DNA from 2 places in the Bacillus sp. D386 genome. Region 1 is predicted to be linked to the other one. Evidence: predicted binding sites of a transcription regulator. Region 1 holds the regulator's gene; the other holds the start of a gene.

Region 1 (11,710 bases):
TTATTTCATGCCAGGTCTGTTAGCTTATTAAGGAATAGTAATATCTAAAAAGAGACAGCCCCTTTTTTGCGAGCTGCCTCTTTGCCAAACCTTTTATTCTCTTTAATCTCTACGATTTTTTCCGTCCATTTCAATTGGCTCCGTTAAATTACGGACTCTCTCCATGATCCTTTTACCTTTAACCAGTTCTTCATCTCCACGCTGAGAATACGTGAAATGGTGTTCCAATTGTTTCATGTTAAAATTGGAGGTGAAAAAGGTTGGAAGATTTTCATGCATTCGATATTGAAGGATCGGTCCCAGTACATCATCACGCGACCAGGCACTCATCGTTTCTGCTCCAATATCATCAATCATCAAAATAGGAACTTCCTTTAAGGCATCCACCTTTTGGTTATAGGAATTTTCCGCGAAGGACCCTTTTAATTCTCTTAAATATTCAGGCCAGTACACAATATGTGATGAAACGCCCTCTTCAGACAGTGCATTTGCAATCGCACCAAGCAAATAGGTTTTACCTACCCCAAATTCACCGTATAAATAGAGCCCTTTATGACCAGCACCATTTATATATGAGTCAACAAAATTCTTTGCCTTTTCGACTGCCTCCACACGTGCTTCGGTCGTATACTCATCCCAAATCAAATTAGAAAAAGAAGCCTCCACAATTTCTTTTGGTACATGGCTGGCACGGATCAGCTTACGTAATCGATTCTTCTCTTCCTGCCTGCGTTTTTTATGACAGGGTTCATACCGAACATCAATCCGTTTCCCCTGAATAAACAGGTGCGGATGATGACCCTGAAGAAGATTTTTACATTCAGATAAAGAAGGACATTCGTCACATGTCTTCGTTTGAGTGGAGAACTCGTAGAGCTTATTCATGCTTTTTTCAATCATGTCGCTTGTCAGCTGACTGCTATGTTCATTTATAAATAAACGGACATCAGGATCTTTTAAAACAATATTTCTCATTTCATCCAATCTTTGTTGAAAGTTTTCACGCTTCCCGAGCTGATTCAGTGCATCCTGTATATTTTTCATCCTTATACACCTCCTGTTTATTTAGAATTTTCATTTTGCAATTTTTCCTTGAGTTTTCTTACCCGCTCAGCAATTTCGGTGGATTGAGCAACTGGCTCTTTCTTCTTTGTTTCATCCAGCCAGTCAGGAACGATTTCCTTCCTCGCATTACCCGATGTGCGGCGTGTTGATTTATTTGTTTTCGTCTTTTTCTCATTAGCCCAGGTTTGGTATTTCTTATGCTCACTCAAAGCCATTTCATAGGCTTCACGTACGGTGGTGATATTTTTCCTCGCCCAGTGCGAAGCAATTGTCTCCACATAGTTTGATTGCAATTTCATATCTGATTTTAACATGACATAGTGCAGAAGGACATTAACGACTCCAGGAGGAAGCTTTTGATTGACCATGACCTTTTCTACAAGTGCCAGATCATTGTCGGAAGGCATTGCGCCTTGCGAAAGGCTAACTAGAAATTCCAACGGAGAGGTTGTTTCAAAAGTATACAGCAAATGCTCCTCGGGTGTTTTAGGTTCTATGATCGTACGTTCATACTCAGGCTGTTTCTGTTCAATCAGTGTCGGCATTTCTTCACCATGATTGATGTGGAAAAACTCCCTTGCACATTTTCTAAGTTCGTCTATATCAATTTCATTATGTTGATTTTGACAGCGTAAAATCAACTTGCTCATATCCATTACATTAATTTTATATAAATACGATAGCATCGCGATGGATTCCATCACATTTGGAGTAAACGCTTTTCTCGATATAAAGCTGTTTTTAGCCGTCGCAAATAATAACTCGAAATCAAATTGCTCCATTAAATTATGGCTATATCCCTGTGGGTCCTTTGAGAAGAATTGCATGTTTTGATCAGTTTCCGAGCTGATGATTTCTTTTGGATTGCGAAATTCAGATGCAAACACCTCATTGAACGATTGTGTTATTTCCTCATAATCATCCGGTATACGTTTATCCGCAAACATCGTGAGCAGCCGTTCGTAATGTCTCTCTTCTAGTTTTTGCTTCAGATAAATAGGCAGCAAATCATCATGGAAAAATTTATCCGGACTTAAAGGACAAAGAATCTCATATATAAAAACATTACCTTCCGGAGTTGCTTTTTTATATGTTTTTAATAACCCGATTCCTTCAAGCCTTTTTCGGTATTGAAATATCTCATCCAAAGGTAAACCAAGTACATCCATTAACCAACGATGTGTCGTTTGTCTGGAATACATGTTACCTGTATTGACTTCGTTTAATAAGGTCATATACAAAGAAACAGCCAATCCTCCTACAAGTGGCTGATATAAATATTGAATCGATTTATGGTCCATTTCTGATAGCTTTTCTTTATATAGTACAACATATCTGTCTTTAGGATTTACAAACTTCCATGAAAATTGCATTGTCTACAAACCTTTCGTACTTCGGGTTTTTATAGTTGAAAAAAGAGCTAAAGAAACTGTCTTCAGCTCTACTTAATCCTCTTTTTTCATTAATTCTTTCAATTCGTCAATAAAGACATTTATATCCTTAAATTGACGATACACAGAAGCGAAACGGACATAGGCCACTTCATCCAACTCAGCCAGCCTATCCATAACCATTTCACCTATTAAATCACTTTTTATTTCAGAAAATCCTTGATTTCTTATTTCTTTTTCAACATCAGTTGCAATCTCTTCCAGTTCTTTAAGAGCAACATGACGCTTTTCACAAGCTCGGATTAAACCTCTTAGGATTTTTTCTCTGCTATATTCTTCCCGTGCGCCATCTTTTTTTACCACAATTAGCGGAATTTCTTCTACCTTTTCAAATGTAGTAAAACGATAACTACAGGATTCGCATTCTCTTCTTCTACGTATTGAACGTCCTTCATCCGCAGGGCGGGAATCCAGCACTCTTGTCCCATTATGTTGGCACGTTGGACATATCATAGATTAGCACCGTCCTTTTCTATAGTTCTATCTTATTAAAACAAATCGAATAGGACAAGTCTGTTTGCATAAAATGCTATTTTTTATCTATGATACGGCCAATACTATCGGAGAAAAGTAAATAATGGGCAAGTAAAAGACGTTTGCCACAAAAAAAAGAGATGCATATGTACTGCACCCCTAAAAGTTAGAGTTTGAATCTAGCTTTTTTGAGTCAACACAAAAGGACATCTCTTTAATATTTTTTATTTATAATGCTTTAGCAAGAACATGGCTGACAGCAACCGGACCCATGCCTCGCGGGATTTCAATGTGTTCCCTAACCTGAGCGTTTAAGGCTTCAGCTATAAAATCAGCAGCCACATTAGGATCTAAGTCACCGCATGTATATACATCAATACTCGCATAACCATGTTCCGGAAAACTATGAATGGTTAAATGTGATTCAGATATAATGACTACTCCGCTTACTCCCTGTGGCGCAAACTTATGGAAGGCTACTTCTCTAACTTCAGCTCCAGATCGTAAAGCAGCGTCCACGAATATTTGTTCAATCTGATTAACATCGTTCAATTTAGATAAATCACAGCCCCATAATTCAGAAATGACATGACGACCTATTGTATGCATGTTCAATTCCCCCTTTAGCATTTAAACGAATTATAATTATCTTCGTTTCTGGCCTTTACTACCACGGGGGAAAGTTAGTCCTGAGAGGTCCTAACCCTTTAAGTAGTACTGCCAGGATGATGAAGTTTACGACATTTAGTATATATGGTTTATATTTCAAAAGCAATCATACAATTCAATATTAGTTAATAATTACCACTAAATGTACATTAATTGTTTTTCTTAGTTTATTCTAGAATATGAATCAAAGAACGGCCTGAACCGCCTTTTTTTAGAAAGACAGCCAGACCGTAATAGATATTGTTTATTATTATTAACTTACTTTCACCTTATCCTCCTGAAGAAGGCGTGCCACATGGTTTACTAATTCTACCACTCTGCATGAGTATCCCCACTCATTGTCATACCAGGCAAGCACTTTCACTTTATTTGCACCAATCACCATTGTTGAGAGTGCATCTACAATAGCCGAATGTGGATTCGTATTAAAATCAATCGAAACAAGCGGCTCTGTGCTGTATTGGATAATACCGGCCAATGATCCTTCAGCTGCTGTTTTAAACGCTTGATTGATTTCATTAACAGTAACTTCTCTTTTTAAATCTACTACCAAATCAACTAAAGAGACGTTTGGAGTTGGTACTCTCAACGCAATACCATGGAGTTTTCCTTTTAAATGAGGAAGCACCAGTGAGAGTGCTTTGGCTGCTCCAGTTGTGGTAGGTATGATACTTTGTGCACAGGCACGAGCTCTGCGTAAATCTTTGTGCGGGTTATCGATATTATTTTGATCATTTGTATATGCATGAACGGTTGTCATAAGACCATTGTCAATTCCAAATTGTTCATCGAGTACTTTTACAACAGGAGCGAGACAGTTAGTTGTGCAGGATGCATTAGAAATAACAAGGTGTTTATTGATATCCAATGTATCCTCGTTAACACCCATTACAATCGTGACGTCCTCATTCTTCCCGGGAGCTGTTAAAACGACTCGTTTTGCACCGGCATTTAAATGAAGAGCTGCTTGATCACGATGATTAAATTTCCCAGTTGCTTCGATTACGATATCAATCCCAAGATTTTTCCAAGGCAGGAATTCAGGATTGCGATTATTTAGCAAAAGAACTTTTTTACCATTTATCAATAAATGATCATCCATAGCATGTACATCACCATTAAACGGACCATGATTCGTATCATATTTAATTAAATGTGCTAATGTTTCAGGCGGATAGCTAGCATTAATGGCTACGATTTCAAGATGCTCATCCAATATTGCTTTTCGGAAAACCATTCTGCCAATTCGGCCAAACCCATTGATAGCAACTCTTGCACTCATTTAACTTCCCCCTATATATAAGTTATACTTATTATAAAAATGATGTAATTAGTATAACACATTGAATAAAATGCTGCATGGTTTAAATACCCAAATTATCCAAATTAAATGGAATTTTATACAAAAAAAGACTATCCCAGGGTCGTTATCCCTCAGATAGCCTTTTTATTGGTTATACATTCAATTGTTTAATTAGATCAATGAGTTGCTCTTCCGTCTCAAAAAATTCTCCGTTATTGTCAACAATATAATCGGCCAATTTTTTCTTATCATCAATTGGCATTTGTGCTCGTATTCTCGCAAGTGCTTCTTCCTCAGTAAAATGATCCCGCGCCATTAATCTCTTTAACTGGACCTCGGGCTTTACATACACAAGAATAATACCCTCTACCATATGAGTCAAATTACTTTCAAACAATAGGGGAATGTCCATGAAAACGAGTTCTTTCTCCTGGTGTAACGCTTTCTCCGTTTCTTCCATCATCCATTTCCTGACTGCCGGATGAACAATTCCATTTAACATTTGCCGTTTTTCAGAGTTTGAAAATACGATGGAACCTAATTTTTTTCGGTCTAATGTCCCATCAGGTAAACAAATATCCTGACCAAATACATTTTTAATTTCCTCTAATGCTGGCATACCAGGCTCGACGACTTTTCTTGCTGCGATATCTGCATCAATAACAGGGTAACCCTTGGAAATGAGCCATTTGCTGACGCTGCTCTTTCCACTGGCAATCCCTCCTGTAACTCCGAATATTTTCCCCATAGCATTCCATTCCCTATTAAATTATTTTGGTTAACCCAAGAAAAATAAGTACTAAACCCGGAATAAATGAAAAGACCTTTGCCATAATGGAATCCTGCAGATATTTTCCCGCTTTTATACCCACAGTCATTAATAAAGCACTCATACCAAAACAGAGAGTCACCTGAATAAACAGGGGATAATGAAGTATACCAGCACCTATTCCAGCTCCAAATCCATCTAATGATAAGGCTAATCCTAGAAAGAAAGCCTCTAATCCAGTAATGGTCCCGGAACGGTCAAAGTCTGCACTTAATGGCTTTTTAAGTATATGAATAACCAGCCCAATAGACTTTATTTCTAATTGGAATAAGGTTCTTTCATCCACATAGGGACAATTATCTTCATTTCGCTTGAAGTAACTTGAAAGTGTCCAAATTCCAAGCACCAGCAAGATAAATCCTCCTAGCTTACCGGTCCAGGAATGTGCCATCAAATGCTCGCTTAACGATCCCATTAACATACCGAATGCTAGGCTTAATGCAGAGCAACCGGCAATGATGATGATGGAGCGAATCGGTATACTTACTTTTCGCATTCCATAGGTTATTCCCACACCGCAACTATCCAGACTCACTGCCAATGCCAATAATACTATTGATGCTATGTGCTCCATTTCATAGGGACTCCTTTCCATAATCAATACCCTACTATATGAAAGGAGCCCATCTTATGTTCATATTCAGTTAGGCTAATGGCTGACATTCAGGACAGTAGATGGTCCCTCTGCCTCCAACAATAATTCTTTCCATGTTTGTTCCGCAAATTTTACAAGGCTGTCCTTTTCTCGAATATGCAAACAGCTCGAGCTGAAACATGCCGATTTGGCCCTGTGAATTCACATAGGATCGTACTGTACTTCCACCTTTTTCAATGGCGGTAGCAAGAGTTTCCTTAATGGATGTATATAGTTTTTCTATTTCCTCTTTTGTCAATGTGGATGCCGGCCGTTCAGGATGGATACCGGAATGGAACAATGCTTCATCCACATAGATATTACCAAGACCTGCAACTACTCTTTGATCCAATAATACCGTTTTTATAAAACGATTTGTCTTACTGAGTGCTGTGCTTAAGTAATCTGGTGTAAATTCATCTGAAAAAGGCTCAGGTCCTACTTTTGAAAGTGGCAATACTTCCAATTCTGTCCCCTTTGTATGCAGATGCATCGTGCCAAACTTACGGACATCTCTGTATCTCAATTCCGTTTGATCCGTAAATTTGAATATAACATGCGTATGCTTATCTGCCGGTTCCGTTTCATCATAAAGACCGTATTTCCCTTCCATCCGTAAATGGGAAACAAGACTGTAATCATCTAAATGGAAAATCAGGAATTTACCTCGCCTCCCAATCTCATGAATGGTTTGCCCTTTTAAAAGCATACGAAACAGTTCAGCATCATCCGGCTCTTTTATAATTTTTGCCCAGCGTATATCCACATCATCAATTGTTTTTCCAAGTACCAAAACTTCGAGGGTCCTTCTGATTGTTTCGACCTCAGGTAATTCAGGCATACCTTTTCACCCCTTTTATTCCTATTTAGCATCATACCAGGTGTTGCCAAAAGAATAGTCCACTTTTAATGGAACCGCTAATTCAATTGCATTTTCCATTTCTTCCGGAACAATTTTCTTTAATATATCCAACTCTTCAGGTGGCGCCTCAAAAATCAATTCATCGTGCACCTGAAGCAGCATTCTAGTCTGTAAATTTTCTTTCTTTAATCTGGCATTCATTCGAATCATCGCCAATTTGATAATATCTGCAGCACTGCCCTGAATTGGTGTATTCATAGCTGTTCTTTCTGCAAAACCACGAACATTGAAGTTCCGATTATTAATTTCAGGTATATATCTTCGGCGCTGCAATAAAGTACTTACATATCCATTTTCCTTCGCCTCTTCTACAATATCCTTCATGTATTGCTGAACACCAGGGAAGCTCTCTAAATAGCGATCAATAAAGATTCCAGCTTCTTTTCTGGTAATTCCAAGACTTTGCGATAGTCCATAATCACTGATACCATACACAATTCCAAAGTTCACCGCTTTAGCCTGTCTTCTCATATTTGATGTCACCTGATCAGCATCCACATGAAATACATCCATAGCCGTTCTTGTGTGGATGTCCATATCTGAGTTAAAGGCATCTATCAGGTTTTCATCTCCCGCTATATGGGCCAGAACACGCAGTTCAATTTGAGAATAATCAGCCGCAAAAATGACCCAGCCTTCTTCAGATGGAACGAAAGCCTGTCTGATTTTTTTGCCTTCTTCAAGTCTGATCGGAATATTTTGCAGGTTAGGGTCTGTTGAACTAAGTCGTCCAGTTTGAGTTAATGCCTGATTGAACCTCGTATGAACCTTCTGATCATCATGTATAACTTTTAAAAGTCCCTCAATATAGGTTGATTGCAATTTCCCCAGCTGTCTATAATGAAGAATTTCCCGGACAATACTATGCTTGCTCTCTAATTTTTCAAGTATATCTGCTGATGTGGAATAGCCTGTCTTCGTCTTTTTAATAATAGGTAAATTTAATTTTTCAAACAGGATAACTCCAAGCTGCTTCGGTGAATTAATATTAAAGGATTCACCGGCCATTTCATAAATTTTAGCTTCGATGTCCTTTAATCTGCCTGCAAGTTCAGCTCCCATTTCTTTCAAACGGTTCTCATCGACCTTCACACCCGTAATTTCCATTTCAGCCAGGATAAGAGCAAGCGGCAGTTCTAGATCCTGCAGCAATCCTATTTGATTGAATTCCTCCAGCTGTCTTTCCAGGCTTTCCTTAATCAGTGTTAACGATAAAGCTTTCCGGGCAATATGCTCACCCAATTCAGCAACCGGCGGAATTGAACGTTTCGCTCCTTTTCCATAAAAACTCTCATCTGTTTGAATATGTCCGGCATTATGTTTTTTAGCAAGATCCGCCATATCAACATCCGGTTCAGCTGGATTTAAAACATAGGATGCCAGATAAACATCAAATTCAATTCCTTTTAAAGCAATCCCATCATGGCTTAATGCCACAATACTTTGTTTGGCATCATACACTGTTTTTTTATATTCAGGATTCTCTGCCCACTCTTTGAAAAGAGGGGATCCTGCAGCCTTGTCCTTATCGATAAAGAATGTTCCATTTTCATTTGAAATAGCTATGCCAATTACTTTTGCAGTATGATAATTCGGATCAAGTAGTTCTAGATAGAGTGAGGACTCTGCTGTCAGCATATCTTCCGTCACTTCTTCCACTGCCTTATAGTCAATCTCTTCAAGGACGGCCATCTCTTCTTTTGCAGCTGGTTCCATTTTTTCAATTAAGGTTGCAAATCCAAGCTCCCTATAGATAGACAGCAGCTTTTCCTGGTCTGCACCCGCATAATCAATTGATTCAAGCTCTACCTCAATTGGAGCATTTGTTTCAATTGTTGCCAACTGCTTACTTAAAATAGCTTGGTCCTTGAATTCTTCCACTTTTTCTTTTAGTTTTTTTCCGCTGATTTCATCAGGGGAAGCCACTACCTTCTCAACTGTTCCAAATTGATTCAACAATTTTAAGGCAGTTTTCTCACCTACACCCGGGATTCCAGGAATATTATCTGAAGCATCCCCCATTAATCCTTTTAAATCAATTATTTGATTCGGCGTTAAGTTATACTTTTCACGAATATGCTCCGGTGTATAATCCTCCATATCCGTAATCCCTTTACGGGTAATACGTACAGTCGTTTTATCCGTAGCAAGCTGGGTTAAATCTTTATCGCCGGAGATAATTTGTACTTCATAATCCCCTTTTTCAGCTTCAAGAGCAAGTGTTCCGATAATATCGTCGGCTTCATAATTCGTTAACTCATAGCGAGAGATTCCGTATGCATCCAGTAATTCTCGAATAAAAGGAAATTGCTCTGATAATTCAGGTGGCGTCTTTTGACGTCCGCCTTTGTATTCTTTATATGTACTGTGTCTGAACGTTGTTTTCCCGGCATCAAAAGCAACTAATATATGAGTAGGATTTTCCTCTGAAATGATTTTGTTGAGCATCATCGCAAAACCATAGATGGCATTTGTGTGTACACCCTTCTCGTTATTCAGTAATGGCAATGCAAAAAACGCCCGATAGGCAATGCTGTTTCCATCGATTAAAATCAATTTTTTCTTCATGGTTACCTCCAGTATCCATATATATATTTTCATTAACATATAGCATAATTTAAATACGGCCACCGAATCATTCATCATAACAGGTGTGCCTTATAAATGCTTTTATCAGGATTTGAGACATTTTACTGATTCAGGCCTGATAAAAACCGTCACTTCACTTATCCACTCTATTTTATCATGACTAGAGTTTGAAAGAAAAATGACGGTTCAGTTCTATTTATTCAATTACACCGGTTTGGATTTGTCATAGGACTCTTTTAAGCTGGAAGTCATCAGGCCTATGTATGCTTGGCCTGGTATTTAGGAAGTATGATTGTAAAAGTGGTTCCTACATTCTTTTGGCTTTCTACCGTTATTTCTCCCTCATGTGCCTCCATAATATGCTTAGCTATTGCAAGTCCCAATCCCGTTCCTCCTGATTCCCGGCTACGGTCTTTATCCACTCGATAAAATCTTTCAAATATACGAGGAAACTCCTTTTCCTCTATGCCAATTCCGGTATCCTCGATAGCAATATAAATTTTATCAGATTCTTCTTTTGCAGTTATTTGTACTTTCCCATATGACGGGGTATAGGAAATCGCGTTACTAACAAGATTAAGGCATACTTGTTTAAGCCTGAATGTATCTGCTTCACACATAATAGGCTTTTTAAAATCCTGGATCTCGAACTGAATATGTTTCTTCGATGCTTTTTTCTCAAGCATGGCATACGTATCGGATAAAACAGGAACAATATCAATTTCCTGTATATCGAGCCGGAAGCCTTGTTGCTCCACTTTTGAAAGCTCCAGTAATTCCTTTATTAAAGCCTGCAGCCTGTCGCTTTCCTTTAAAATAATAGATAAGAAGTGCTCTAATGCCTGCGGATCATGCATGGCTCCATCAAGGAGCGTTTCCGAAAATCCCTTAATAGATGTAACCGGTGTATTCAGTTCATGAGACACATTGGCAACAAATTGTTTCCTTACTGACTCTAATTTCTTTAGCTCAGTGATATCATGGAAAACAAGTAGAATACCCTTCCATTCTCCCTTAGGTCCCATAATTGGTGCACCGTATACCTCAAAATTCTTCCGCTCAATTCCAATCGTCAATACGATTTGTTTCTTTAATTTTTGTTCAGCCATAAAGATCTCTTCAATAATCGCATTAATTTCTTCATGTTTGATCACTTTATAATAGAGTTCAGATAAATATTCTTCTTCCTCTACCTTGAAAAGATCAATATAGGCATGGTTAATCATACTGATAAACCCTTTATCATCGATTAATAACAGGGCGCTACCCATATTTTCAATCAGTGTACTCAATCTGTCTTTTTGGATTTCATGAGCAATTTTCATTTCCTGCAAATTTCGGGCAACAGTATTAATAGAATGATTAAGAATTCCATTTTCATTATTTCTACCGACATAAGAACGGGCCCGATAGTTACCTCTCGTTAATTCCAGAGCAGCTTTTGTAGCACTTTCTATAGGAATCGCAAACTTCTTGATTAACTGAAATACAAACAGGACGATCATCACACAGGCGAATCCCAAACAGCCCAAGAGTATAAACCATACTTTTGTATATAGAGAGGAATCTTCATTTGAAACCAATATGAAATGGCCTGTTTCCCCAGTATCCAACGAATAATCGTCCATATAGTAATAGGATGGCCCTGTTCTGATATCGGATTTCTTTCCTATTTGCTTGTCCGTTCTTATATCTCCCATATATTCTGTAAGGGATGCTGAATCATCCCAGTTTTTCCAGCCCGAAGGCTTGTCTGTTTTATACAGGATACGCC
Region 2 (11,710 bases), on a different contig from region 1:
ACTTAAACTAAAAATCCGATCCGAGATTGCATACGCTACATCTAAATCATGCGTGATAAATAATAGACTGATCCCATGTGAACGGACTTTTTCCTCCAAGAGTTCCACTACTTCTTTTTTCAATATAGGATCCAGCGCACTTGTGCATTCATCTGCAATCACAAAAGCTGGTTTATTTACCAGAGAGAGTGCGATTAGAGCCCGGCTCAACATGCCGCCGGAGCACTCATGCGGATACTTGTCCAAAATGTTTTTATTTAACGCGACTTCTTCAACACTCTTCTCAGCTTCCGCAAGACTTATACCGGTTTCTAAAAACTGTTCTTTTATTTTTAATACTGGATTAAATGCCGCCCGTGCATCCTGATAGATAAATGAGCATGTTTTCCAGTAGTGCTTTTCTCTAAAGGATTTCTCGCGAACAGACTCACCGTCATATGTAACATCGCCAACCCAGTTCTCAGCCGGCAATAATCCGTACAAAGCTCTGGCTATCGTTGTTTTTCCACTGCCTGAAGGCCCAATCAAACTCACAATCTCTCCTCTTTTGATCGTAAACTCGATATTTTCAACAATAGTAGTCTCGTCATATGTAACCTGCTCCAAGTGACAATATAAATCGCGAGACTTGCCGGTCACTGGTGTTGTACCCTTTTGTTTCTTTGTTTTTGAAGACTTCTTCTGTTTATCTTCCAATAAGAAAGCAAGCGAAACCGATGTGATGAGCAGCATAATCACTGGCGGCAATACAATCCATGTCCATTGGCCAGTTAAGAAAATAGATGTTTGTGTGAAAGCCATATTTAACATGCTTCCCCAAGATATCACATTCGGGTCACCCAAACCTAGGAATGCTAAACCTGCTTCTGTCAAAACAGCAGATTGAAATGTCATCACGAATTTAGTCTTTATGATGGGCTGCAATTGCGGAAGAATATGAGATTTCAATACATAAAAAGAACTGCCACCAAACAGCGCCGATGCTTTTACAAATTCTCTTTCTTTTAATGTTAAAACAGAGGATCGAATAATTCTCATATAACCCGGCCACGATAAAAGACTTAAAATGATTACAAGCTGAATTACACCGGAACCCGTAAAAGCAACAACCAATAATATCAAAAGCAAATTTGGAAGCACTAATAAAATATTGGCCAGCCCGTTAATGAATTTATCGAATTTCGGCAAATATCCCGCTGCCAGTCCCAGCAATACACTTAAAACTGTCGAACACAGAGCAATACAAAGTCCAATTAAGACACTTGTACGGGTTCCATATAATAATTGGCTAAATATATCCTGACCTAAACGATTTGTACCCAGCCAATGCTCAGATGAAGGAGGTTCAAACAATCCTCCGCTATAATCCATTGCTGAATAAGGAGAAAGTAATGGACCAAAGAATGCCAACAGCATGACCACGGCTAAACAAAGTAAAGGGAACTTATAGAACTTTTTCAACATGTTTGCCCCCTCTAACACGTGGATCTAGTTTAGGATAAATAGAATCTGCCAGTGCATTGCAAATCAAAATCATAACAGCAAATAATAAAAACAGACCATGCATCAATGGGTAATCCCGTGAAAGAATGGACTCTTTTAATAACTGCCCAATTCCCGGGTAAGAAAATAACGTCTCTACAAAGATTGCTCCTGTAAAGGTGTAGCCAATTCTTATCATAATCAGAGTAAATATAGGTATTAAAACATTTTTAAACGCATGTCTGAAAACTAACCGGATTTCCCTGACGCCCTTCATCTTCGCAAATTCAATGTAAGGTGAGGAAGCTACCTGAATCGTTTCATTACGCACGAGTAAATAGATCCTTGTCAGGTTTACCATGGTTAATGTCACTATTGGTAAAATAGCATACTTAGCCGCATCATTAACTTTTACCCATATTGATTCGCTATCCATAAACGGTGTATGGGCTCCGCTCATTGGAAGCATATCCAGCATAACTCCAAACACAATAAGCAATAGCATACCGAATAAAAATTCGGGTAAAGCGCCAATTGCCAGCATTGTTGACATGAATGTTTTATCACCTTTTTTATGATGAACCCAACCCGATAACAGTCCTAAAAAAATACCAATTACAATAGATAGAACAGAAGAAATTCCGACAATCCATAGCGTGTAAGAAATATGGTCCATTATGATATCATTAACAGGCAATTTATAAGTATATGAAAATCCAAAATCAAACTGTACGATGCCAACTATATAATCAATAAATTGTTCAGCCATTGAATCATTCAGCCCATAATATTCAATCATTGAATTCTTTTGTTGCTCTGTTAAAGTTGCACCGCTTTCCTGCCCCTCTAAATATTCAAGAGGTCCCCCCGGCATTAGTCGAGGAAGAAAAAAATTTAAGAGAATCAAGATAAGAAGAAGAGAACCGTACAGCTTAAAAATTTTAATCATATTCAATAAACGCTGCCTTGTTATCTGTTAATGGAATTCCGTCTGAAATACCACCATATGTGTTAAACCATCCATCAAATACATTAGCATCATAAACAAAGTAGAACGGGCGATGGTAAATCACTAATGTAGGCAGCTCTTCAGCTAAAATATCCTGCATAGAATCAACTGTTTCGTTACGCTCTTCCCCTTCTTGAGACAGTTGTTTACTAGCCAACTCGTTAAATTCTTGATGATTGAATACAGCATTCCCAGCATATGCATTGCTTGCCTGACCAGAGAACCATAAGCGGAGGAAATCAGGATCCCCACTTAATCCAATGTGCCCTGTTAAAGCCATATCATATTTCCCTTCACTCATAGCAGTTGTAAAAGTAGCTGTATCTACTGTTTGAATTTGCAATTTCACCCCTACATCAGCAAGCATTGATCTCATTAATTCGGCTTCCTGAGGAGTAGAAGAAACCAGAAGTTTTAAGCTAAGCTCTTCTCGAACACCATTTTTATTTTTTTCATATCCGAGTGAATCTAACATTTCATTTGCTTGATCCACATCATAATCATATTTTTTTACATCTTCATTAAACCAATCCGAATCAGGTGGAATTACCCCTCCGCTACCAACAATGGTTTTGGAATTCCCCAATACTTTTTCTGCTATTTCACCTCGATTAAGTGCATAGGCAATTGCTTGACGTAGCCTTTTATCACTTAACTGTTCATTTTCCAAATTAAAAACAATACGAACTGCGCTTCCTGTTGGATTACTTTGAAGCGCTTTAAACCCTTGTTCTTCCATTTGCTTCACTTCTGTATAGTTATACGTCATGCCGCCGGTTATTTCCCCTTTTTGCAGGGAGAGCATTTTATTCTCTACATTCAAATATTGAACTTCCTTAACCGTAACATCACCTTTGAAATAAGCCTCATTTGCTAGGTAACGATAATTACCAGTCGAGCTGTTATAGCTATCAAGAACATATGGACCTGTACCTATTAATGCATTTTCTTCCGTATATTCCATTGGATTTTCAATTTCTGACCAGATATGCTCTGGTAGAATTGGAAGAATTCCGGCAATTTCAGTGATAAATGGGGAATATTCCTCGGTCAACGTAATTGCAACTTTGTGATTTGATATTTTCTTTAGTGAAGCTATTTTAGACATATCTGCATTCCACTGGAACGCATGTTTCTTAAAATAGTTATATGAAAAGACAACATCATCGGCGGTTAATGATTCTCCATCATGAAACTGCACATCTTTTTCTAAATTAAACGTGTATGTTAGCTTGTCCTCAGATACTTCCCAGGAAGATGCCAGCCAAGGAATTACCCCAGTCTCATCTTTCCAAGTAAGCGAGTCAAAAATGAAACTGCTGCGTAAATATCCTCCGGGACCATTTGAGGTAAATGTAAATGGAGATGGGAACCCACTATCTGCCCATGCAATCTTCACGGTCTTATTTTTTTCAGATGCCTTTGAATCTGTATTTGTATTTGGTGAAGTGCCACCACCTGAACATCCTGCGAGCAGGATGAATAATGATAGTAGTAAAAATGAAATCCTTTTCATCCATACAACTCCCTTTCAACATATGATGGTTCTTATCATATAACAGTTGATAATGATTATCAATATCATTATTTTAAAAAATTATAATCGTTTAATAAATGAGAAAAACGTCCTATACAAAATACACTATATAATGGAAAATATTACTATTATATAAAGAAAATGTTTTTATTTTCTCATTCAATTTATTATATCAACATATTCTTATCGTTTATAACTATTAAGAGCCACTCTTTTTGAGACAAAAAAAGCACCCTACTATTAGTAGATGCTACAAAGTGTACTTGTTTATTGTTTTATATCATCTGATTCGGTAAACCCAATCCTTAAGAAAATGCTTCGCCGCTTCTTTACCTTGATCAATTAATACTAGCCGCTGATTGTCAGAAATAGAAAACTCTATAAATCCCGCCTCTTTAATTGGTATAAACACAATGTTTTTAACGAATTTTCTTGAAATATATCTGGCATCATGAGCATTCCTCATCGTTTCAAATAAAGATGTAAAAAGTTCGATTGCATTATTGATATCACGCTCATGGACCACTGCTTGTTGTTTTTCTGGTACCAGCCTTAATCCCAGCACCGGTCTCTCAGCGATAACATTATCTTGATCAAACAGCCACATAGGAAAATTACTTAAAACCCCGCCATCTACGATAACCCTTTTCTCCCCTACCGTTCGAAGCGTAATCGGCTGAAAGAAAAAGGGGACAGAGCAGCTCATACGAATCGCTCTCGCCACTAAGAACTGATTGGGGTTTATATTATATTTTGGCAGATCATCCGGCAAAACCATCAATCTTCCATTTGTTAGATCAGATGCAATAACTCTCAATTGTTTATCAGCTAAATCTGCAAATGTCCTAATATTTTTCCTGGCCAATACCTCTTTAATCCATAGCTCCAAGGCATCCCCTTTGTAAAGTCCCATACTCCAATATAATTTGAGCCATTTGGCTAGTGGAAAATGTTTATTTTTTTTTGTTTCCAATAGCTTCGTTAATTTAACGCTTTTCATAATTTCATTAATTTCGCTCCCTGAGTACCCCGCTGCTATAAACCCGGCAATGATTGCGCCTGCACTTGTTCCGGCTACTCTTTTAAACCGATATCCCTGCTTCTCTAATTCAATTACTGCCCCAATAAGAGCAAACCCTTTTATACCTCCTCCGGAAAACACTCCGTCAATAAACAAATAAAACCCCTCCCCCCTTACTTACTCATTTTTAATCTGGGAGAGAGAGGTTTAGAACACATTAGGTAAAGTATTGTATTTCTGCATTCGGAAAGAACTCTTTGATGGAGTTTTCTATATGAGTTTTCAAAGCATTCGCTTCTTCATCAGGATAGACATATTTCCCTATACCGTATTTCCCCCATTTATACTTACGCTTCGTTTCATCCATCTCAAGCTTTGTCTTAGGATATCGTGCTTGAATAACTTTTTTTGCCGGCTTTGTAAAGCGATGCTGGATGAGTTCAAAGCTAATTTTCATCATGGACAGCTCTTCACCTAACGCATGCCTCAAACGATCAAATAATTCGTAATATCCTTCTTCCCAGCCTTCATGCATATATATCGGAGCGACTATAAACCCAAGATGATATCCCGCTGCTGCCACTTTTCGAGCAGCCTCCAACCGCTCATCAAACGAAGAGGTTCCTGGCTCAAAATTTTTTATAACATAACGGGAGTTTATGGAGAAGCGGAAACTGGTTTTTCCATTATGTCTAGCATCAAGCAAATGATCGACATGATGAAATTTAGTTACAAATCGTAATCTTCCATATTCAGTACTGCCGATAAAATTAATCGTTTCCTTTAAGGAATGCGTGAGGTGATCAATACCTACTATATCGGAGGTACAAGCCGCCTCAAATCTTGTGATTTCCGGCGCTCTCTGTTCCATATATTTACTTGCCTGTTCAAAAATCTCTTCTAGATTCACGTACACTCTAATATAGGGCTTACTGCCAAGCGTTGTTTGTAAATAACAATAATGACAATGCCCCATACATCCTGTAGCCAGCGGGATCGCATACTCTGCTGAAGGCTTTGATGTATCAAATTTTAATGTCTTCCGTATTCCAATCACCATCGTGGATTTGGCGATTCGATATTTTTGCAGTTCATTATCACCGGGCAAATCGCGAATCTGATTATGGGATGTGGTTTGCCTAATTTCCACTGGCAGGCTCTGAAATTTTTCATATAAAGCCTTTCCTAACGGATATTCCAATGCTTTAGGTTCAAAATAAACTAATTGAGGAATAAATGGTTTCATGTTTTTCACCTACTTAACAGATAGTGTGTTCAGAAATAAAAAAAAGGATGGCGTTAATCTTTACCATCCTTTTTATCACTTATATCAATTTTTTATTTACAATCCACATTTAAGCTGAGCACCGCAGTTCGTACATGTATTGCACCCACCAAGTTCCTCCACTTTTCCTTGGCGGCAGACCGGACAAGTATTTCCAACTTCGCTTCCGATTGTTACGCTTGTTGATTCAAGTGCATCAATTGTGTCGATAAGAACAACATGCTGCTTCGTATGTTGTGGCTGAGTGGATTGATCCGTATCGTTTTCAGCCTTTAACGTTAATACCTGTGTATCACGGCTTCCATCTACGTATACAGTTCCACCCTTAGCTCCGCCTTTATATAGACGCTCATATACTCGTTCTACTTGTTCAACGGAATATCCTTTCGGTGCATTTACCGTTTTACTGATCGAGCTATCAATCCAACGTTGGATAATGCATTGTACATCAGCGTGTTTCTCAGGAGTTAAATCCATTGCAGAAATAAACCATGAAGGTAGATTATTGCTGTCTGCATTAGGATTGCGACGTAAATACTCTTCTACTATATCAGCTTTCACTTCAATAAATTTACCCAAACGTCCGCTTCTGAAATATGTGAATGAGAAGTATGGTTCAAGACCTGTAGAAACACCTACCATTGTACCAGTGCTTCCAGTAGGAGCAACTGTTAACAAATGTGAGTTGCGAATACCATATTTCATGATTCCTTCACGAATATGTTCAGGCATTTTTTTCATATACCCTGTATTAATAAAACGTGTGCGCAATTCCTTCGTTTCTTCCTCTGATTCACCAACTAAGAATGGGAAGCTGCCTTTTTCTTTCGCAATTTCAATAGATTCCTCATATGCTGCAGTTGCAATTGTTTCAAATACAATATCAACCAGCTTATTTCCTTCTTCGGAACCATATTCTTTTTCACAATAAATAAGCATATCATGCAGACCCATTACACCTAGGCCAACGCGTCTTTCCCCTAGAGCCTGTTTTTTATTGGCTTCAAGGAAGTATGGAGTCGCGTTAATAACATTATCCTGCATGCGCACGCCCACTTTTACCGTTTGTTTCAGTTTCTCCAAGTCCACTTGTTTGCGATCTTTATCTGTCATTTCAGCCAGATTGACAGCAGCCAAGTTACATACAGAATAAGGAGCCAATGGCTGTTCCCCACAAGGATTCGTCGCAACTACTTTTTGACCGTACGCTTTAGCGTTTGTCATATCGTTTGCATTATCGATAAAGAAAATGCCCGGCTCCGCAGAATAAGTCGCACAGATATTGATTAAATTCCATAATTCGCGAGCTTTAATTTTACGATATACACGCACAGCATAACCTAGTTTCTCCCATTCGCGTACATCACCGCAATCAGCCCATTTTTCATTATAGGCTTTCATATCTTCTTCATTATAGGACTCAACATCCGGGAATCGAAGTTCATATTCTCCGTCATTTTCTACAGCTTCCATAAATTCTTTTGTTAAGCACACTGAAATATTGGCACCTGTTAAAAAGTCTGGATTATGAACAGTATCATTTCCACCAGCGGAAAGTTTTTCTTCTGCTTCCTTAATGATTGCCTCATTAAATCCGCCAAACCCCGAGATGTTTTTATAATTGACTATGCCTTGATACATGGCTTCCTCTTGCAGTGTGAGCGGAGTGAATTTCAATTTTTCAGATGCATGTCTACGAATTACTTCATCCTTGCTGACTTCCATTAAGAAGCGCAAAATTTTAGGATTTTGCATTTTTGAGATGATAAATTCTACGATATCCGGATGCCAGTCAGAGAGCATAATCATTTGAGCTCCGCGACGGGAACCCCCCTGTTCAACTAAGTGAGTTAATTTTGCAATATCATCCAACCAGGATACTGCACCTGAGGATTTTCCGTTTACACCGCGAGCAAGCGTGTTTCTTGGACGTAAAGTGGAACCATTCGTACCGACACCGCCTCCGCGACTCATAATTTCCATCACATGTTTGCGATGTTCAGAAATCCCTTCACGGCTGTCATTAATAAATGGCATTACATAGCAGTTAAAGTAGGTTACTTCTGTTTCAGAACCGGCTCCATAGAGCACACGTCCTGCCGGGATAAAATTCGTTTGAACTAATTCATTATAAAATTTATCAAACCATTCCTTGCGTTTCTCTTCCGTTTTTTCAACTTCAGCCAAACCGCGTGCATTCCGTTTCGCAATCTGTTCATAATAAATTTCAAGTGGTTTTTCAATGACGTCGAGTGATTTACAAATCAGACCGGTTTTAATTTCATCATGCTTGTCCAAGGATGAGCGGAATTCTTCTTCAACCAATACATGTGCTTTCTTGGCTTCCCAATCAATATGTTGGATGTACCCAAGTCCACGGGCAGGAAATTTTGGGTCTTCTTTAATGGTAAGTACAACAAAATCTCCATTACTAAGTGTCATTTTTTCCGTATCTTTGAAGGAATAGCGATCTATCATCACAAGCCTTGAAACACCCTTATACGTCTTATTCATGTCTGGAGTAATCGGAAAAACTTGCGGAAATAGGGCTATATCTTTATTTAACCTTTCGACATTTATAGACAACTTGCGATTTGTTACAGTAGGCAATTTGATCTCTCCTTCAACCAATAATATTATCTCTTTTTTATTTATCTTTGTTAAGTTCTTAAATGAATATCTCTACGTTATCATAGGCTACATTTTAATTCAACATATAGTATTTGTATTTTTATAATTCATACCACATATAGTGTCTGGAGCATCTTCTGCTAAAATTGTCAATTATTAAAATTTTACAAAAAGTAAAGAAAATCAAAGATATAATCTTCTTTTTAACTATTTTCGAACCAAAATAAACAAAATCTCAGCTTGCATATTATGAAGCTTAACTATGCTTCATATAACAGCAATTTTGCATTTTCGACCCAAAATTTTTTTCCTAAAAAATAAATTTTTGTCCATAATGCACGATACTTGATTTATAGTGATTTGTAAACTTATTGTCCTTTCTAATAACGCTATATCGATATAACCATTATTTTGAATCCAAAGACAATATGTCTACCTTCCTAAATGCAATAATTTTTTATCACAAATTCGTAAACTATTACCAGAAAATTTTTTTGCCAGACAAATATACGAACTGTATAATAGTAAAGTGAACAGAAAGAGAAAGTGGGGATTGAATTGCCAACATCATTAATCGTATTAATTGTTCTGGCTGTATTGATCATTGGATATTCCATCTACAGTTGGTTCTCCAGCAAAAAAATGGTTACGACATTGTCCCAAGAGGACTTTAAAGCTGGCTATCGAAAAGCTCAGTTAATAGATGTTCGTGAGCAAAAAGAGTTTGATGGCGGACATATTTTAGGAGCCCGCAACATACCTTCAACACAATTGAAAATGCGTATGAAGGAACTCCGCAAAGATAAACCTGTTTATCTTTATTGTCAAAGCGGAATGAGAAGCACACGAGCTGCTCAGATGCTATATAAAAAAGGCTATCGTGAACTTTATCAACTCGAGGGCGGCTTCAAACAATGGAAGGGTAAAATTAAAACTAAATAAAATCAAAGAGCCAATGCAGGGTATGCACTTGGCTCTTTATAATTAAACGGATATTTTTTATGATTTCGTTTTATTACCACTGTTAAATTCATCTACCAGATTCTCTGCTGCTTTTTTATACAGCTGGCTCATATGAGAAAGAGAAGCGATCATTAATAATTTCTCAAAATATTCAACATCGCCATTGAACTCATCCAGAGTGCCGCCTAAATGTACCCCTTCTTCTTTTGCCTCAGAGATACTCTCTAGTATGTCTTCTTTAAATTTATGAGCATTGTGATCAGTCAAGCGCAGAAAGCTGGAATACAGCTCATCAAGCTGTAAGTCTTCCTCTACTATCTTAGTGTTCAAGGGTCCCAGAATCGTTTTAATGTCACTTATAGAGAGTGTCCCTTTCAACTGATAAATCAGGCTGATTACTATTAAATGCCGCTTAGAATATTTTTTATTTTTAATAGGAAAAAATACTTTACCCTTGGCATAATTGTTAATCATCGTTTTAGTTAAAACTTTTTCATCATCATTCCGCTTAGACATTTTGAATTTACTCTCGAATAATTGAATGACTTGATCCATATATAAATCAATATCTGGTATATCCTCTAATGTGATTTTATCTTGCAATCCCAGTTGATTGATAAGTTCTTCATTGTTTTTCATTTTGTAACCTCTGTTTACTAATAGTAATTTCTATTATACATTAACCATTCAGATTCTGTAAGGATGGTGAACTTTTAGCATTTTATAATTTATCGGAATACTTGGCAATTTGCTCTATCTCATAGGAAGCAACTTCATTTATACCCTTTTTATCCTGCAGCGCACATATATACATAGCCTCTGCCACCATTTTTCCTTGTACCGGCTTATATTTCTTAAGAGGACCTTTAAATACAAACGGGCAAGATTTACTGACTAAAGCTGCCAATCCCTCTCCCAATCTAAATTCTTGCCTATTCCCCAATAAAAGTGATGGTCTAAAAATGGTTAGACTGTTTAATTGAAGCTGTTTCAATGCAGTCTCCAGTTGCCCTTTTGTTTTGCTGTAAAACACATGGGATTTTTCATCAGCACCCATTGCAGAAATAATTAAGAATTGACGAACCTGGTGCTGTTTAGCATTCTCTGCAAGCATCAACGGGTATGTATAATCGACTTTCCTAAACGCTTCCTTTGTCTTCGCTTTCTTAATGGTTGTACCCAAACAGCAAAAAATACAATCAACATCACTTGGTAGAGGTTCCTGATCCAATTGTTCAAAATCCGGAAAACTTTCCCTAAGCTTTGAATGTTGAATACCCGTGCTGGTCCTTACCCATACAATCACTTTCTCAAATTCACGTGAATCCAAAAGCGTTGTCACCAATTCCTTTCCAACTAATCCGGTTGCCCCAATTACTAACCCTACTTTACCGGTCATCTATTTTCCTCCATCTACCCTTTATTTTCGTTTCCTCTATTATAATCTATTTTCGTCATGCATGAATTCCATTAAAATTGAGAAAATAACTATAAATCCATAAGAGGGAGGATGAAATATATGAAAGAAGAAAGCACTCATGAATTTGTAGAAAATTTGCATGAAAAGCAACAAAAGGCTGAAAAGAACCAAGCTAAACAAGGATATGGACGTCCAAGCAAAAAACTTCCAAATAAACAGCATTAATACCTTGTAATCGAATGCCATGAGTTATGTTTCTCATGGCTTTTTGCTTACTTGCCAGCCTTTCTTACGATTAATCCCATAAATAGAGTAACACCTATTAGTACCAGAATAAATCCAAAGGTTTACGTTTTGAGATG

What was found. The regulator NrdR, encoded in region 1, represses ribonucleotide reductase genes. The targets are predictions, from matches to a motif close to AACACNATATATNGTGTT.
Region 2: the regulator NrdR is predicted to act here: its motif matches at 9,074-9,091, upstream of FHY45_RS16150 (vitamin B12-dependent ribonucleotide reductase).

What each region holds. Positions count from the first base shown of each region.
Region 1 covers NZ_VEMV01000007.1:144,457-156,166, reverse strand. The annotation lists gene dnaI (primosomal protein DnaI) at 103-1,044, opposite strand; gene FHY45_RS19470 (replication initiation and membrane attachment family protein) at 1,062-2,438, opposite strand; gene nrdR (transcriptional regulator NrdR) at 2,511-2,969, opposite strand; gene speD (adenosylmethionine decarboxylase) at 3,219-3,599, opposite strand; gene FHY45_RS19455 (glyceraldehyde-3-phosphate dehydrogenase) at 3,913-4,941, opposite strand; gene coaE (dephospho-CoA kinase) at 5,114-5,710, opposite strand; gene ytaF (sporulation membrane protein YtaF) at 5,727-6,365, opposite strand; gene mutM (DNA-formamidopyrimidine glycosylase) at 6,436-7,266, opposite strand; gene polA (DNA polymerase I) at 7,288-9,915, opposite strand; gene pnpS (two-component system histidine kinase PnpS) at 10,194-11,710, opposite strand, start outside.
Region 2 covers NZ_VEMV01000005.1:241,693-253,402, forward strand. The annotation lists gene FHY45_RS16125 (ATP-binding cassette domain-containing protein) at 1-1,464, opposite strand, end outside; gene FHY45_RS16130 (ABC transporter permease) at 1,445-2,431, opposite strand; gene FHY45_RS16135 (ABC transporter substrate-binding protein) at 2,424-4,007, opposite strand; gene FHY45_RS16140 (patatin-like phospholipase family protein) at 4,309-5,205, opposite strand; gene splB (spore photoproduct lyase) at 5,267-6,295, opposite strand; gene FHY45_RS16150 (vitamin B12-dependent ribonucleotide reductase) at 6,392-8,944, opposite strand; gene FHY45_RS16155 (rhodanese-like domain-containing protein) at 9,524-9,907, shown strand; gene FHY45_RS16160 (DUF1836 domain-containing protein) at 9,965-10,567, opposite strand; gene FHY45_RS16165 (NAD(P)H-binding protein) at 10,650-11,327, opposite strand; gene FHY45_RS16170 (DUF4023 domain-containing protein) at 11,448-11,573, shown strand.